2 regions of the Fructilactobacillus fructivorans genome follow, and region 2 is predicted to be linked to the other one. Evidence: predicted binding sites of a transcription regulator. Region 2 holds the regulator's gene; the other holds the start of a gene.
The links. Region 2 encodes NrdR, which represses ribonucleotide reductase genes. Its sites were predicted from a motif close to ACACNATATATNGTGT; they were not measured.
Positions count from the first base shown of each region.

Region 1: nrdH (glutaredoxin-like protein NrdH) is a predicted target of NrdR. The motif match lies at 2,182-2,197, and genes of this name have one in related genera.

Region 1 covers NZ_JOJZ01000019.1:180,458-184,897, reverse strand. Annotated here, with positions in the region: gene nrdE (class 1b ribonucleoside-diphosphate reductase subunit alpha) at 1-1,800, opposite strand, end outside; gene nrdH (glutaredoxin-like protein NrdH) at 1,879-2,109, opposite strand; gene LfDm3_RS04655 (class I SAM-dependent methyltransferase) at 2,270-2,884, shown strand; gene LfDm3_RS04650 (nucleoside deaminase) at 2,877-3,341, shown strand; RNA gene ffs (signal recognition particle sRNA small type) at 3,389-3,475, shown strand; gene dnaX (DNA polymerase III subunit gamma/tau) at 3,608-4,440, shown strand, end outside.
Region 2 covers NZ_JOJZ01000010.1:52,110-56,549, reverse strand. Annotated here, with positions in the region: gene LfDm3_RS02515 (DnaD domain protein) at 1-1,284, opposite strand, end outside; gene nrdR (transcriptional regulator NrdR) at 1,281-1,772, opposite strand; gene coaE (dephospho-CoA kinase) at 1,790-2,380, opposite strand; gene mutM (DNA-formamidopyrimidine glycosylase) at 2,373-3,215, opposite strand; gene polA (DNA polymerase I) at 3,228-4,440, opposite strand, start outside.

The DNA of each region.
Region 1 (4,440 bases), on a different contig from region 2:
TTTTTGAACAATCGGATGCAAACTTGCTGTTGCATCCCCAATGTAAGCAGTTGAACCATTAGGAGCTACGGCCATGCGATTCTGATGGTAGAGACCATACTCCATGACTGATTGTTTTAAAGCGTTCCAGTCTTTTTCGGTTGGAATAAAGACGCCATCAAACAGTGATTTTACTTTATCTGACTTTGGAGCCCAACTCTTGGTAGTGTACTGATCGAAATAAGATCCATCAGCATATTTACTTTTTTCGAAATTATGGAAAACTTTTCCGCGATCCTTAGCCATTTGATTAGAAGCCTTCAGGGTCCAGTAGTTTAAAAGCATAAAGTAGGTACTGGTAAATTCAATGGACTCAGGTGAGCCATAGTACATATGATTTTTAGCAAAATATGAATGAAGACCCATGGCTCCCAAACCAATTGAGTGACTTAGTTCATTTCCGTGTTTAACTGATGGAACCACGTTAATTGATGAGTGATCGGTAACGAAGGTTAGAGCTTTCACCATGGCTTCAACTGATTTACCGAAGTCTGGTGATGCCATGAGGTTCACTACGTTAGTAGAGCCCAGATTACATGAGACATCGGTTCCTAACTGTTCGTAGTTTTGTTCATCGTCAACGATGGAAGGTGTCTGAACCTGGAGAATTTCGGTACACAGATTACTCATGACAATCTTGCCGTCAACCGGATTATCACGGTTAACGGTGTCAATGTTGATAATGTATGGATAGCCAGATTCTTGTTGTAGTTTTCCGATTTCGGTTTCAAGTTCACGAGCTCGAATCTTTTTCTTAGAAATGTTCTTGTTCTTGACCATATTGTCGTATTCTTTAGAAATATCAACATATGAGAAGGGAACTCCATACTCACGTTCAACATCATATGGACTGAATAGGTACATATCATCATCATTTTTAGCGAGCTCATAAAATTTATCTGGCACAACCACACCAAGTGAAAGGGTGTTTACTCGGATTTTTTCGTCGGCGTTTTCCTTTTTAACTCCCAAGAATTGAATGATGTCAGGATGGAAAACACTAAGATAAACAACCCCAGCACCGTTTCTTTGGCCTAGTTGGTTGGAATAGGTGAAACTATCTTCTAGTAACTTCATTACTGGAAGAACACCACTGGCTGCTCCTTGAATGTGTTTAATGGGATCACCAGCAGCTCTTAGGTTAGAAAGATTAATTCCAACTCCTCCACCAATTTTGGATAATTGAAGAGCTGAATTAATGGTTCTACCGATCGTATTCATGTTATCGGTGGTCTGAAGTAAGAAACATGAAATCAACTCACCCCGACGTTTCTTTCCAGCGTTCAAAAAAGTAGGGGTGGCAGGTTGAAAACGCTGATGAATTAATTCATCAGCTAGATTCATAGCTAATTTTTGGTCACCATTAGCTAGAAACAATGCGTTCATTGCTGTCCGATCTATGTAGCCTTCTAAGTACATGGAGTTGTCGTCAGTTTTCATTGCGTATTGAGCATAGAACTTGTAAGCAGCCATGAATGATTTGAAGTGAAAATTTTGACTATCCAAATACTTGTATAACTTCTCAATGAATGAAAATGGGTACTTATTGACGAAACCCTCTTCAATGTAGTTATGCTTAATTAGGTAATTAAAACGATCTTTTAACGAATCAAACTTAACGGTATTCGGATTAACGTTTTCTTTAAAGAAAGCCTTCAGTGCTTCCTGATCTTTTTCCAGTTGAATCCGGCCATCGACAGGGATATTAATTTCATTATTTAGTTTGTAATACGTAACATCGTGCAAATCCTTTAAAGACATATTAGACTATTCTCCCTTAATCGTGTCATGCGAAAATATCGTGAATGTTGGTTTTGTACTATACTATAAGTACAACAATTAACCAACGAGCTTTTTTAATTGTTCAGGTTGAAATCCGCTGAATGCATCGAGTGATTGACTTTCAACAACTGGTACAGCATGAAATCCCTCACCCTTTAGATAATCCACGTATTCTGGATTCTCAGATGTGTTCTTTTCAACAAAATCAACGTTATGTTCACTAAGAAAACGTTTTGTCATCTTGCATTGAATACAATTATTTTTGGTAAATACAGTAATTTTTTTCATTTTGTTTCATCTCCTTGATATCGTTCACTTGATGAGTTTACTCTCAAAAATCGGAATTTTCAACAGATAAAAGCACTACATATAGTGAAAATGATGATGAAAGGACGCTATATGTAGTGCTTGTAATTTTAAATATTAATTTTTTTAGGATGTGTTAAATTTGAACAATTTTTATTATACCGCAAATCCTGATGTTAAACATGAGGAAAAACATTGGAACTTTTCTTTATTAAAGACCACGCTAAGTTTTGTAACGGACAACGGTGTGTTTTCTAAAAATACGGTTGATTATGGGTCACGAGTTTTAATTAAGAACGTTGATATTAACGAAATGCCTGCAGGGCCGATTCTGGATATGGGATGTGGCTATGGTCCGATTGGGATCTTCTTAGCTAAAACTCATCCAGAACGTCAGTTTACCATGGTCGACGTTAACAATCTGGCCTTGTCCCTTGCAAAACAGAATGCTGAGTTGAATCAGATCAGTAATGTTGACATCTTTGCCTCTGATGGGTATCAGAATGTCACCCAAAAATATGCTGGGATCGTTACCAACCCACCCGTTCGTGCTGGGAAAAAAGTGGTAGATGAGATGATCACCGGATCGTATGATCATTTACTAGACGATGGGACGTTAACGGTGGTTTTACAGAAGAAACAGGGAGCTCCGTCCGCTAAGAAGCTTATGAAACAAATCTTTGGCAACGTTCAAATCGTTAAACGCGATAAGGGATACTATCTTTTAAAGAGTAGAAAGGCTGCCGCTGATGAATAAAAACGACGCGTATTTTATGGATCAAGCTCTAATTGAAGCCAATCATGCCGCCATCATTGGAGAGGTTCCTATTGGAGCAATCATTGTCCAAGATGATCAAATTGTTGGAAGGGGACATAACTTGCGTGAACACACTGAAATGGGAACGGAGCATGCGGAGATCGTAGCGATTGAAGAAGCGTGTGCTAATCTAAAAAGTTGGCGGTTAAATGACTGTGAAATGTTTGTGACCGTTGAACCGTGTTTGATGTGTGCGGGTGCAATTATTAACACTCGAATTAAAAGATTGGTTTATGGTTCTAAAAATGAAAATGCAGGAGCAGTGGAAAGCTTATATCACACTTTAAATGATCCCAGACAAAATCATCAGGTTCGGGTTTCAAGTGGTTTGCGAGCCGCTCAAGCAGGTGCTATCATGAAAAAATTCTTTAAAGATAAGCGGAAACATCGGAAATAATTCTAGACATTTGATGGATTTTCGGTTATGATAATTAATGCCGTAAGGCCCTGAAGCAAGGGCGGACTTACGAACCGTGTCAGGTCCGGAAGGAAGCAGCACTAAGTATCTTTTGCCTTGTGCTTCTCGTTTTTAGAAATTAAACTCCTAGTCGTTTGACTGGGAGATTTTTTTTGGAAAAATTGAGGTTTAAAGTTATTAGCATTTCATCAATTTTCAATATATAATAATTGATGGTACCAACTTTCAATGAAAGGAAGCATTTCATGAGTTATCAAGCACTGTATCGGACTTGGCGTCCACAAAGATTTGATGAAATTGTTGGCCAGCCGGTCATTACTCAAACTTTAAAAAACGCATTGATAACTAATCAGATTAGCCATGCGTATTTATTTACGGGTCCCAGAGGAACAGGAAAGACTTCGGCAGCTAAAATCTTAGCCAAAGCGGTTAACTGTCCTAACTTAAAAGATGGAGAACCATGTAACGAATGTGCCACCTGTTTAGCTATCAACAAGGGTGCATTTAACGATGTCATTGAAATTGATGCCGCCTCCAATAACGGAGTTGAAGAGATTAGAAATATTCGTGATAAGGCCAAGTATGCTCCCACCGAAGGGAAGTATAAGGTCTATATCATTGATGAAGTTCATATGTTATCAACGGGGGCTTTTAACGCCCTTCTTAAAACATTAGAAGAACCACCAGAACACGTGATTTTTATTTTAGCGACCACTGAACCACAAAAGATTCCGGCTACCATTATTTCACGGACACAGCGGTTTGATTTTAAGCGGATTAAAGCTAGTGACATCTTAAAGCGAATGGAATACATTCTTTCAGAAAAGAACATCGATTATGATGATAAAGCCCTGAAGGTAATCGCTAAAAGTGCTGAAGGTGGAATGCGGGATGCATTGAGTATCTTAGATCAAGCCCTTTCATATAGTAATGATAAGGTAACTTATGAGAGTGCACTTTCCGTGACTGGAAGTGTAACTAGGGATAAGCTACAGTCATACATTGAAGCTGTTTTTAATTCTGACGTTCAAACGGGATTAAAAATGGTTCAAGAAATTTTAGATGATGGGAAAGACGC
Region 2 (4,440 bases):
TTCATCAGAAAGTTGCTTATCACTTTGCTTTGCTTTTCCTGGCTTTGCCCAATCAGGAAGAGTTTCTCTGACGTTTCCATGTTTTCTATAGTTTCTTTTTCTATTACCTTTACTCTGAACTTGATTTTCCTGATGATGCTTAATGTCATTAATTGCTGCCGCAGCACCATTAATTTTTCTTTGTGACCAATCATTAGCAATGGTATCAATCAAATTTTTATTGATAGTTGGTTTCTCCTCATCAATTAAAATATGATAAACAAGCATGTTAATGGCACCGTTACTTAACGTATTACGGTTAACTAATTCCGATAAAATTCGTTCTTCCGCAGAAGTCGTGAATCCACCCTTCTCATTCTTTAAAGAATCAAGAAAATCAACCGGAGCGGAAGTCTCCGCAATTTGCGCCAACTGTTGTTCTTGAGATGATAAATCTGATTTACCCTTAACCGCTTCAGCAGTTTGGTTAGATCTATCGTTTGAATTCTTAACGTTCATTTGATTTCTTCTTGAAACTAAAATCTTAAACTTTTGGGGATCAAAGCGATTATTAACTAAATTACTAGCTTTTTCAACGTATTGGGCCATCTCGATTTCACTAATTCCGTATAAACGATTGGTGTTACTTAATAACGTTTCATACTTCTTAATGCTCTCGGTTTCAACAAAGGAGTTATCTAAAATATTCAATAATAACTTAAAATCAAATTGATCATTTTGGAGTTTGTCATTGGATTGATCTTCAACTTGACTGGTTTTATCTTTGACCTTTTTAATCACATTGGGTTGGTTATTTACCCGATTATTATTAACGGAAAATACCTGTAAAAAATTATGAGTTTGATCATCTAAATCACTAAAGTCCAATTGTTTCGGTAGCATCTGATCCGATAGTTGTAAATAACGATCTTCGCCCACCATTTCTAATAATAGTAAACTAAGCAAACTATCATTAAAAAACAAATCAGGCTCCAAGGGAGTAACAACATCATACTTGTATAATCCCATTTCATCAGAATGATCCAGGTATGTTTTAAGTAATCCAGTACCTTCAAGCTTCATCAATGCATCCTGAAGTTCCTTGGCATCAATTCCCAAATCAGACATTAATTCAAAGTTAACGTGCCGACTATCATCAACTAACCATAAAAAATTGTATAAAGCATACGCATTTTTCCCAATGATTGGCATGTACAATAAGTCAATATAATGGCGTTCAACGTTACTAATTGGTCGTTTTCGATAAACTTCAAAGTCACTTTTAGGATTAATTCCGTTGATCATTCTTTATTCTTATCCTCGTTATTCTCTTCTTCATCATCCATCAATTCTTTGAGTTTGTTATAAAAGACAGACATATCTTTAAACTGTCGATAAACACTTGCAAAGCGAATATAGGCAATCTCGTCAACCTCTTTTAATCCCTTCATAACACCCTCACCAATTGTCTGGCTTGAAACCTCATGACTACCATCATCAGCGTCATAGGCAATTTTTTCAACTTTATCAACAATGTGATTCATCTGTTCCATAGAAACTGGTCGCTTTTCAGAAGATCTTACGATTCCTCTTAAAATTTTAGAGCGATTGAATTCTTCTCGATCACCATTCTTTTTTACAACTAACAGTGGCGTGGATTCAATGATTTCAAAAGTAGTGAAGCGAAATCCGCATTCTTCGCACTCTCTTCGCCGACGAATACTTTCGCCATCTTTAACACGACGACTTTCTAAAACTTTTGAACCAATATGATGGCATCGTGGACATTGCATTTTTTCACCTTCATTAACTACACATCACTTACTAATGTGTACCAATCTTTAACCAATGATTTCAACTGAGCTGGAGTTCCCGAATTATCAATGCACCAATCCGATAATTGGGACTTAATCGACTGTGACCATTGCGAACCAATCATTTTACTTGCTTGACTAATCGAAACGTTATTTCTTTTCATTAACCGTTTTATTTGAATCATAGGATCACAAGTAATCATAAGATTACCATCCGTCAGGGTTTGAAAACCATTTTCAAAAAGAGTCGGCGCATTTAAAATTACTAAATGACGATCTTGTAACTGATTTAGTTCCTCTTTGACAGTCCGAAAAACAAACGGATTAACGATCTGAACCAATTGCTTCATTTTATCATGATCGGTAAACACCATTTTACCCAAAGCCCTTCGGTTAACTTGGCCATTACTAATTGATGCAGGGCCAAACAATTCGTAAATTTGTTGAATTAAATCATGGTTATTCTGTTCTAATTCATGTGTAATTGCATCTAAATCAAGCGTAGGAATTCCCAGTGCAATTAAATCATCACTGGCTGCCGATTTTCCAGTTGCAATTCCACCCGTTAACCCAATTACTTTACTCACTCAAATCACCATGAACTCTTTGACAGTATGGACAAAAGCTGGTTCCTCTCTGAGCAACTTTGATTTTTTCGATGGGAGTTCCACATCGTTCACATGGTTGTCCCTTCTTACCATAAACATGAAGATGATTTTGAAAGCTACCTTCCTCACCAAAAGCATTTTTATAGGTAAAAACCGTGGTCCCATGACCTTTGATTGCCAACTGAATTTCTTTAATAATATTTTCTCTTAAGGTCTCAATCTCTTGATCACTTAAATAATTAGTAGCTTGTTCGGGATGAATTTTTGACAACCACAGTGTTTCATCAGCATAAATATTTCCAATCCCAGCAATATTAGATTGATCTAACAAAAAAGCTTTGATTTTTCGATGTGATTTATGCAACTGCTTTTTTAAATAGTCAAACGTTAAATCTTCTTCAGTCGGCTCAGGTCCAATTTTATTCAATCCTGACAAGTCATAAACTTGAGAATCCTTAACTAAATTCATTTTACCGAATTTTCTTGTATCGTTATACCGCAATTCACGTTCATCATTTAAATGAAAAACAACGTAAGTGTGTTTTTGGTTCTCAGTTCCCTCAGGAACAACGTCATATTTCCCTTCCATTCGCAAATGAGAAACTAACGTATAATCATCGCTTAAGCGAATTAAAAGATACTTTCCTCTTCGATCAATCTGTAGAATTTCTTTTCCAGCTAACATGTTTTCAAATTCCTTAGCTGGCATATTCAACATTTTTGGATACAAAGCATCCACAGATACAATTGTTGTACCTTGTACAAGATTGGTTAAACCTCTTCTGATTGTTTCAACCTCAGGTAACTCAGGCATCCCTACACCCCATTATTTTTTAATATCATACCAATTTGGACCATAATGACTTTCAACCTTTAATGGTACATCTAAATCAACTGCTGAATCCATAATACTTGGAACTAATTTTTCCAACACTGGAATTTCATCCTTTGGTGCTTCAAAAATTAATTCATCATGAATTTGAAGTAACATCGTAGCTTTTAAACCACGCTTTTTTAATTCCCTTTGCATCCTAATCATCGCAACCTTAACAATATCAGCAGCACTCCCCTGAATTGGGGAATTCATTGCGGTTCTTTCAGCAAATGAACGCTTCTGAAATTGTTTAGAGTTAATGTCTGGCAAATAACGGCGACGCTTCATAATGGTCTCCGCGTAGCCATGATCCTCAGCAAATTTTACACTATCTTCGGTATACTTTTTAACACCTGGATATTCCCTAAAATACTTATCAATGAATTCCTGAGCCCGTTTTCTGGAAATTCCAGTATTTTTAGCCAGTCCATAAGCACTAATCCCATACACAATTCCAAAGTTTACGGCTTTAGCCTGTCTTCTAAGCTCTGAAGTTACATCCTCATTACTTGGTAGTTCAAAAATCCTTCGTGCAGTAGCGGCATGAATATCTTCACCATTTTTAAACGCTTCCTGCATATTCTTATCCCCAGAAATGGCCGCTAAAACTCTTAGTTCAACTTGAGAATAATCAGATGAAAAGAGCTCCCAATCCTTGTGACGTGGAACAAATGCTTCTCTAATTTTGCGTCCTTCCTCAGTTCGAACGGGGATGTTTTGCAAGTTTGGATCAACCGATGATAATCGACCAGTCTGAGTTAACGTTTGCAAATAACGGGTATGAACCTTATGATCACGAGAATAAATATCCTTCTTGATTCCATCAATATAGGTTGAAATTAGTTTTGAAAGCTGTCTGTAAGCTAACACATTATCGATAATTGGATTTAATCCGGCCAGTTTTTCTAAGACATCAACTGAAGTTGAATACCCGGTCTTAGTCTTTTTAACTACTGGCAGTTTTAGTTTATCAAACAGAATCTCACCCAATTGTTTTGGCGAGCCAATGTTAAACTCTTCACCGGCTTCTTGATAAATAGCCTGTTCAATTTCAGAAAGATGCTCGGTAAACTTACTTTTAAGTGCTTCTAAAGTATCAACATCAACGGTAATTCCCTCAATTTCCATCTCGCTTAGAACATAAGATAAAGGAACTTCCATGTTG